DNA from 2 places in the Oceanisphaera sediminis genome. Region 2 is predicted to be linked to the other one. Evidence: riboswitches for the same ligand, from Rfam matches in the RefSeq annotation. Region 2 holds a riboswitch; the other holds the start of a gene.
What was found. A riboswitch is a leader RNA that binds a small molecule or an ion and turns the genes downstream of it on or off. The one in region 2 is predicted to bind lysine.
Positions count from the first base shown of each region.

Region 1 (4,212 bases), on a different contig from region 2:
GCCAATGCAGAGCAGGGCAGGGCGCGGGAAAGTCTGGAAATGCTGAAATCGCTGGTGTCCGAGCAAATCAGGCTCAAGCCCAGCCATCGTTGTGGCCAATGCGGCTTTTCTTCGCAAACGTTATTCTGGCAATGTCCCTCCTGCAAGCAGTGGGGCAGTATCAAACCGGTGCGTGGTCTCGACGGTGAGTGAATGATAGTGAGGTGAGGGGTGAGGAGAGCCCACATGGGAACCTTGTTTTGCTCTTTACCCCTCATCTCTTACTCCTCACGCCTTACAATCTGTTATAAAAATCAAAAGGTAACCCCATGCAAGACTCAAAAAAACTCGATCCCAAGATCCTGATTGCTCTGGATTTTGCCGATGAACAGCAGGCGCGGGCGCTGATTGCCAAGCTCGATCCGGCCAGCTGCCGACTAAAAGTCGGTAAGGAAATGTTCACCCTGTTCGGACCAGACTTTGTACGGTCTCTGGTGCAGGCCGGATTCGATGTTTTTCTCGATCTCAAGTTTCACGATATTCCCAATACCGTCGCCAAGGCGGTGGCCGCCGCGGCAGAGTTGGGGGTCTGGATGGTGAATGTGCATGCCAGTGGTGGCCCGCGCATGATGCAGGCGGCCCGTGAGGCCTTGTTGCCTTATGGTGACAAGGCGCCCTTGCTGATAGCGGTCACGGTATTGACCAGTATGACCGCCGAAGAGCTGGTTCAGGTTGGTGTGCAGAGATCTCCGGCAGAGCATGTACTGTCTTTGGCGCGGTTGACGCAGGCCGCCGGGCTTGACGGCGTGGTGTGCTCGGCTCAGGAAGCCAGCCTGCTGAAGGCGGAGCTGGGACCCGACTTCAAGCTGATCACGCCCGGTATTCGTCCGGCCGGCAGCGATGCGGGTGATCAGCGTCGTATCATGACGCCAGAGCAGGCGGTGAGTGCAGGCAGTGATTATCTGGTGATTGGCCGGCCTATCACTCAGGCGGCTGATCCGGCAGCCGTACTGGCCCAGATCAATCTCAGCCTGAAGGCATAATCATTATTAAAACCGAGCTGTAAGCCATAACCAGCCGTAAGTTGTCAGCTTTTAGTTAAAGACAAACACTATGGCAGTAGAGACGGCGTTATTTCTGCAGGTATGCCGTTGTTTGTGGGTTTGCGCCGGGCTTACAGGCTCGTCATACCGGTACTGAATCAAGCTCAGCATGACGGACCCGTTATCTTACTGCAGATAACACCAGATCCTGACGTTCGTCAGGATGACGATCCAGTTAACACCGATTATTCTGGCACCGCACATATTGTGTGCTCAAGAGCATAATGATTAACCTGCTCGATAGGGACTTTTCATGACACTACAGTCGTCAGAGCTGCTGAGCATTATCCAAAAGCCGATGCCATTCGGTAAATACCGGGGCCAGCCGTTGCTCCGGCTGCCCATGGCCTATCTGTGTTGGCTGGAGCGCAAAGGCTGGCCTGCCGGCGCCTTGGGGGCCGAGCTGGCGCTGGTATATGAGCTGAAGCTGAACGGCGTCGATCAGTCGTTGTATCGATTACTGGAGCGGCGTTAACGGCAGTATATTTTCCGGTGCGAAAAAGCATAAACAAAAAAAGGGCCATATGGCCCTTTTTAATAATAAGCAAGCGGCTGCTTACTTGCTGATAAGAAAGTCTTCCAGCGTCTTTTCACCGTTGTCCAGTGCCTGCTGGATCACGGAAGGCTTGCGACCCTGGCCGGTCCAGGTTTTGTATTCGCCATTTTCATCGTGATATTCGTATTTGGCCGGGCGCTTGCTGCGGGGCGCACTGGCTTTTTTGGCCGGCTCGGCCAGTTCAATCAACTCGCTGATATCAATACCTTCTGCGGCCATTTGCTCCATCAGCTCTTTCACTTTACGCTCGCGCTCTTGGGCTGCAGCCTGTTCGGCGGCTTTGGTTTCACGCTGCTCTTCAATAACGGAAGCCAGCTTGGCCAGGCCTTCTTCCATCTGATCAAGGGTCAGTTCACGAGTAGCTGCACGAAGACTACGGATATTAAGCAGTGTTTTCAAAAAGTCAGACATTAGGTTCACCTGTTGGTCTATCTTGTTTTTTTAATAAATTAAATTTACATCTTCATTTTAAATGAAGCAAGGTAATTAATGATTTCATTTCAGTAATATTAATTATAAAGCCGGATTATGTGTAAATTAATGTATATATCGTTGCATTTTGCGAATGCCGCTTGCCGATTAAAAAAGATAAACTTTTTTATTGAAAGGTCATATTTCGAGGGTGATTTGACCTCTCTTTCATGCCTGAACATTGTTCCACGGGAACGGACGGTGGCAGGCTGAATCCTATCGTTGATTAAAGTCCGGAAATAGAATTTGGTTAAAAATGAAGCTGCTATTTTTTGGTCAAATGTGTTGATTTTTGTCTTTTTGGCAGTAAAATCTCCCGCCTTACCTGCGTAGAGGTGCATAACTTATCAGTAGATCAGCTCAGGGTGATGCCGTTTATCCTGATCGAAAGGAGGTTATGCCGAAGTCATGTCATTTATCCAATGGCCTGGCTGGGATCGGTGTCGAAAGGGCCGATACTGTCATGAATACTTATTCATGATGCGCTATAGCTGGGAAAGAGAAGACGATCTAGATATCGGCCTCCTGCTCCTGGTAGTTATGTTGTCAATTCAGAATCAGGTATTGCCGTGGAATCTCATCCTTTTATTCAGACCTTCTGGTCTCTGCTACCCCCCCTGCTGGCCATTGTGTTGGCTATTTTCACCCGTCGAGTGCTGTTGTCGCTGGGACTGGGAATCATCCTTGGCGCGCTGTTGTTACAGCAATTCAATCCCCTGACGGCCATCACGCATCTGGGGGGCAATATTACCGGTCTGTTCTGGTCCGACAATGCCGTTAATGAATGGAATGTTAATATATTGCTGTTTTTGCTGCTATTAGGTTGCATTATCAGCATGCTGAGTCGTACCGGTGCCACGCTGGCGTTTGCGGAATGGGCGCAGTCACGTATTAAAAACCGCCGACAGGCCAAGGTAATGACCGGGTTGCTGGTCTTTATCTTCTTTATCGATGATTATTTTCACAGTCTGTCGGTGGGTACCATCTGTCGGCCGGTGACGGATCGGTTTCATATTTCACGAGCCAAACTCGCCTATTTACTGGATTCGACGGCAGCTCCCATTTGCGTGCTGATGCCTATCTCTTCCTGGGGGGCTTATATCATCGCCCTGGTGGGGGGCATACTCGCCAGCCACGGCTTTACCGGACAAAGTGCGCTGAGTACTTTTCTGATGATGGGAGCAATGAATTTTTATGCCATTTTCACCCTGCTGATGGTGCTGCTGGTGATCCGGGGGGGTTGGGATCTGGGCGCCATGGCACGGCATGAACAACAGGCGATGAACGGCGAGCTGTTTGACAAGGCCAAAGGCACGCCGCCTGGCGTGGCCGACAGCAGTGTTACCGTGGGCCGCGTCGGCGATCTGTTGCTGGCAATTGGCACCCTGACGCTGGTGACGGTAGCGAGTTTGTTGCTGACCGGCGCGCAGGCGTTGGCCCAAAAGCAGATGGACTTTGCGCTGCTGGCGGCCCTTGAAAATACCAATGTGGGTCGGTCTCTGGTATTTGGTGGTATGGCGGGATTACTGGTTTGTGCCTTTGCCATGTTCAAGCACAAGGCATCTGCATCAGACTGGGGCCACACTCTCAAGGTCGGGCTCAAGGGGATGCTGCCGGCGATATATATTCTGTTGTTTGCCTGGACCATTGCCGGACTGATTGGCGAGCTGCAAACCGGTAAATACCTGGCGTCCTTGATCCAGCAAAATATTCCCTTGTTCATGCTGCCGGCCATTCTGTTTCTGCTGGCGGGAGTCATGGCCTTTGCTACGGGCACCAGTTGGGGAACCTTTGGCGTGATGCTACCCATTGCCGCCGATATGACCATGGCGATTGATGCATCCTTGCTGTTGCCGGGAATGTCGGCGGTCATGGCGGGGGCGGTATTTGGTGACCATTGTTCGCCTATTTCGGACACCACGATTCTGTCTTCTACCGGTGCCTCCTGTCACCATATCGATCATGTGATCACTCAGCTGCCTTACGCGCTCTCCATCGCCCTGGTCAGTGTTATTGGCTATCTGGCTCTCGGATACAGTGCCTCTGTGGGTATGGGGCTGCTGGCGGCGTTAGCCTGCTTTATGCTGGTGCTGGCAGGCTGGG
Region 1 is NZ_BAABDS010000010.1:31,142-35,353, forward strand. It holds gene lapB (lipopolysaccharide assembly protein LapB) at 1-192, shown strand, start outside; gene pyrF (orotidine-5'-phosphate decarboxylase) at 309-1,022, shown strand; gene ABD827_RS03965 (DUF3820 family protein) at 1,336-1,557, shown strand; gene ABD827_RS03970 (H-NS family histone-like protein) at 1,639-2,049, opposite strand; lysine riboswitch at 2,432-2,605, shown strand; gene ABD827_RS03975 (Na+/H+ antiporter NhaC family protein) at 2,679-4,212, shown strand, end outside.
Region 1: another riboswitch for lysine. It lies ahead of ABD827_RS03975 (Na+/H+ antiporter NhaC family protein); the one in region 2 lies ahead of lysC (lysine-sensitive aspartokinase 3).

Region 2 (4,212 bases):
GGCCTGCGGCACCATGTTTCCCCGTATTCTGGTGTATTGTGCGCTGATCAACCCGGCGTTGCTGGCCACGCTGTGGCTGCCGGTGCTGGTGATGACCCTGTTGCTGTATGGTCCGGCGGCGATGATCTGGTATCGGCACCGGGGCAGTAAGCTGGTGGATCAGCCCAGCCTCGACATGAATCCACTCGATCTGAAGGCGGCGTTTTTCTTCGGCGGTCTGATTCTGGTGATCATGTTGCTCGGCGAATGGTTGAAAGCGCTGCTGGGGAACGCCGGTATCCTGTTGCTGGCGCTGGTCTCTGGGGTGACCGATGTGGATGCCATTACCCTGTCGCTGAGCCGAATGTCACTCACGGGTATCGATCATGGCACCGCGGTACTCGGCATCGTGCTGGCGGCTTCGGTCAACAACCTGGTGAAAACGGCGATGGCGCTGACCCTGGGCGACCGCGCCCTGGGACGACGGGTCGCGCTGGCCATGGCAGCCTCGCTGCTGGGCGGTTTGCTGGTGGCTTGGGGAGTGAATTGAAAAGGCCCGGAAAACCGGGCCTTAGGGCTAATACCAATCCCACTAAACAAATGATCTATTTCATTTTCGTATAAAAATCGAACAAAGGGCCCGCTCCGCCGACTCGCCGTGAATACCTCCCTGTAGGCTCCACCGCGCCATCCTTGGCGCGGAGGGTCGGCGGAGCAGATCCCTTTGTCCTCCTTGATGCACCGGCGTTGCCTGTTGGCGTCGTCTACAGGCAACTCGATGCTCGAGAAGAGGCAACAGAGAACGGCTCCCACGACCGTGAAATGCCAAGGACGGCATTTCCGAGCCCCCAGGGGGCGAGCTTGCCTCGCCGTGACGAACGGTTGCAGCCTGACCGAGCATCCAGTGAATGTTCGCAGCAGGCTGCAACGGTGAGTGTCATTTACCAGTGGCGTGTCGAGGGAGACGGCTGTGTTGCCTTCGGTATCTGAGGCCTCAATATGATCAGATGCTTAATGGAATTGATATAAATTGAAAAGGCCCGGAAAACCGGGCCTTGATGCTTGCCGAAGCGAACGGCGGTTATGCCGGCAGCAGCTCTCTGTGCAGGTCGATGATCACCTGATTGGCGTTGTCTTCCTGTACCAGGAAGCACAGGTTGTGCGGGCTGGCACCATAGCAGATCATGCGAATGTTGACGTTTTCCAGCGCCTGAAACACCCGGGTGCCGGTGCCGTTGACTTCGCTCATGCGGTTGCCGATCAACGCCACCAGCGCCAGGCCCTGTTCGACCTTGAGGTGACAATGCTTGCCGAGTTCGGCCTGCACTTCCTCGGTCAGCAGCTCGGCACCGGCGTCCAGGGTCAGCGACACGCTGATCTCGGAGGTGGTGATCAGGTCGACCGAAATCTTGTGCTTGGCCAGAATGCCGAACACCTCGGCCAGAAATCCGTGCACCTGAAACATGCTTTGGTTGGTCAGGGTCAGCAACACTTGATTGCGACGCAGGGCCAGGGCGCGGAACAGCGGCTGGCTGGGGGTGCTGTTGCGAATCCAGGTGCCACCCGCTTCCGGCGCCTTGCTGGAGCCGACAAACACCGGAATCTGCTTGCGTACCGCCGGTTGCAGGGTAGCCGGGTGCAGCACCTTGGCACCGAAGGTGGCCATTTCGGAGGCTTCGCTGAAGCTGATTTCGGGAATGGCGCGGGCGTCACTCACCAGCCGCGGATCCGTGGTGTAGATACCGGGCACATCGGTCCAGATTTGCACGGCGATGGCGTCCAGCGCCTCGGCCAGCAGGGCGGCGGAAAAATCGCTGCCGCCCCGACCCAGGGTGGTGGTGCGACCGTCCTGAGCGGCGCCGATAAAGCCCTGGGTCACCACCAGCTGGTTGTCGCACAGCGGTGTGAGTTCCTTTTCCACTTCGGCACGCAGGGTGGCCAGATCCGGGGCGGCCCGGCTGAAACGATCGTCGGTACGCATCACTTTGCGTACATCAAACCATACCGCCGGAGTGCCGCGGTGGCGCAACAGCTCGACAAACAGCTTAGTAGACATCATCTCGCCCTGGGCCACGATTTCATCGTGCAGTGCCTTGGTGGGACTGATGGCGGCGCTGTCGGACAGCTCCTTGATATGAACCAGAATATCCTCGATATGCCGGGTCAGCATGTCGGGCTTGTCCAGGCTGTCGAGAATGCCTTGCTGAATATCGGTCAACTGTTGCAGCAGGGTGGCGCGAACCTCGGGCTGTTGTTCGCCCGAGGCCAGGGCCACCAGCAGGTTGGTGACGCCGGAACTGGCGCTCAGTACCGCCAGGCGGGTATCGGGGTTTTGTTCAAGAATGGCGGCGCAACGGCTCATGGCGTCGGCATCGGCGACGCTGGTTCCACCAAATTTGGCAACGGTTAACTGACTCAAGTGCAGCTCCTTGATATATGTATATGATAAGTAACGGGGAAACGGCTGCAGAGACGGGAAAGGTCACTTAGAAGCACGCCACCCACAGGTGACAACCCGAAGGATTCAGCCTTCGTAGCCGAGGATGATACGCTGCCCCGCATCATCCTCTCGGCGTTATCTCCCCTGACCGGCGATCCTGGGAGTGGGAGCTCCTCCTGCCGGCTGCCTGAATAACGCGCCTCTTCTTGCCCGATAGTCGGGCTGCCATATAAGTACTGACTCTGTCTGTCGCTGTCAATAATTAAGTGGTCAAAACCGGGCTATATCGATGTTATAGCACATCTTTCATCATGATCTTGGAGCGACGCTGGAAGTTGTAGAGTGCCTGCTTGCCCATCGGCAGGGCGCTGACATCCACCGGTTCGAAGCCACGCTCCCGAAACCAGTGAATGGAACGGGTGGTCAGAATAAACAGCCGGCTCATGCCGCGCTTCTTGGCCTGCTCTTCCACCTTCTGCAACAGCATATCGCCCCGGCTGCCCCGGCGATAATCGGGATGAATGGCGACACAGGCCATCTCGGCCATCGCCTCCTCCGGAAAAGGATAGAGGGCGGCACAGCCGATGATGGCACCGTCTTTCTCGATGATGGTGAACTGATCGACTTCCATTTCCAGTTGCTCGCGGGAGCGACGCACCAGAATACCTTCTTCTTCCAGCGGGCGGATCAAATCCAGGATACCGCCGATATCGTCGATACGGGCCTGGCGTGCCTGCTCGGCACTCAGACTGACCAGTTGGGTACCCAGACCGTCACGGGTGAACAGTTCCTGAATCAGGGCCCCGTCTTCCTTGTAGCTCACCAGGTGGCTGCGTGGCACCCCGGCGCGACAGCTGGAAATGGCGGCCCGCAGATAACGGGCGGTGCCGGACAGGGTGTCGCCATCGGACATAAGGCGCTGCAGATGCTCTTCGGCCTGTTCGGGAAACAGCTCCGGAATAGCCACGCCTTCGTCGTCGAGCACGCCGCGCTGTGAGCAGAACCCGATCAGCTTGGTGGCTTTTAGTTCGATGGCCAGCCGTCGGGCCAGCTCTTCGGACGACAGATTGAAGCTTTCACCGGTCACCGAAAAGCCGATGGGAGAGATCAACACGGTGGCGCCGTTGGACAGCTGGTGATGAATGGTGTCGGTATGAATGCGGCGTACCCGGCCGGAATGCTGATAGTCCACGCCATCGTCCACACCCAACGGCTGGGCGGTCACAAAGTTGCCGGTCACCACATTGATGCGGGCATTCTGCATGGGCGTATTGATCAGCCCCATCGACAGCCGGGCCATGATGTCCATCTGCAAGCCGCCACAGACATTTTTGATGATGCGAAAACTGTGCTCGTCGGTCACCCGGGTGTGCTTGTGAAAAACATTTTCCAGACCGGCTTCTTCCAGCCCCTGATCGATTTGCGGCCGGGCACCAAAGACGATAACCAGCCGAATGCCGAGGCTGGTCAGCAGCGCGATATCGGTAATGATATTGGGGAAATTATCCTGATCGATGGCTTCGCCACCGAGCATGACCACGAAGGTGGAGCCCCGGTGCAGATTGACATAGGGGCTGGATTGACGAAATGCCTTGACCAGGGCGGCATCGGTATCGCGCACGGACTGTCCTTTGATGACGGAAGATAATATAAGTCCATGATCGTGAAAATTAATGCAAAAAACAAGATTAAATATTTACTTTTTGGCTGTCGACAGCGCATCGGCATGCGACGGGGAAGGGCCTTTTCGGGTCTGATTCGACACCCCCCTTGTTGTGGCGGAGGCCAGGTTC
Region 2 is NZ_BAABDS010000014.1:68,254-72,465, reverse strand. It holds gene ABD827_RS05785 (MgtC/SapB family protein) at 1-529, shown strand, start outside; gene lysC (lysine-sensitive aspartokinase 3) at 1,061-2,398, opposite strand; lysine riboswitch at 2,462-2,632, opposite strand; gene argA (amino-acid N-acetyltransferase) at 2,712-4,040, opposite strand.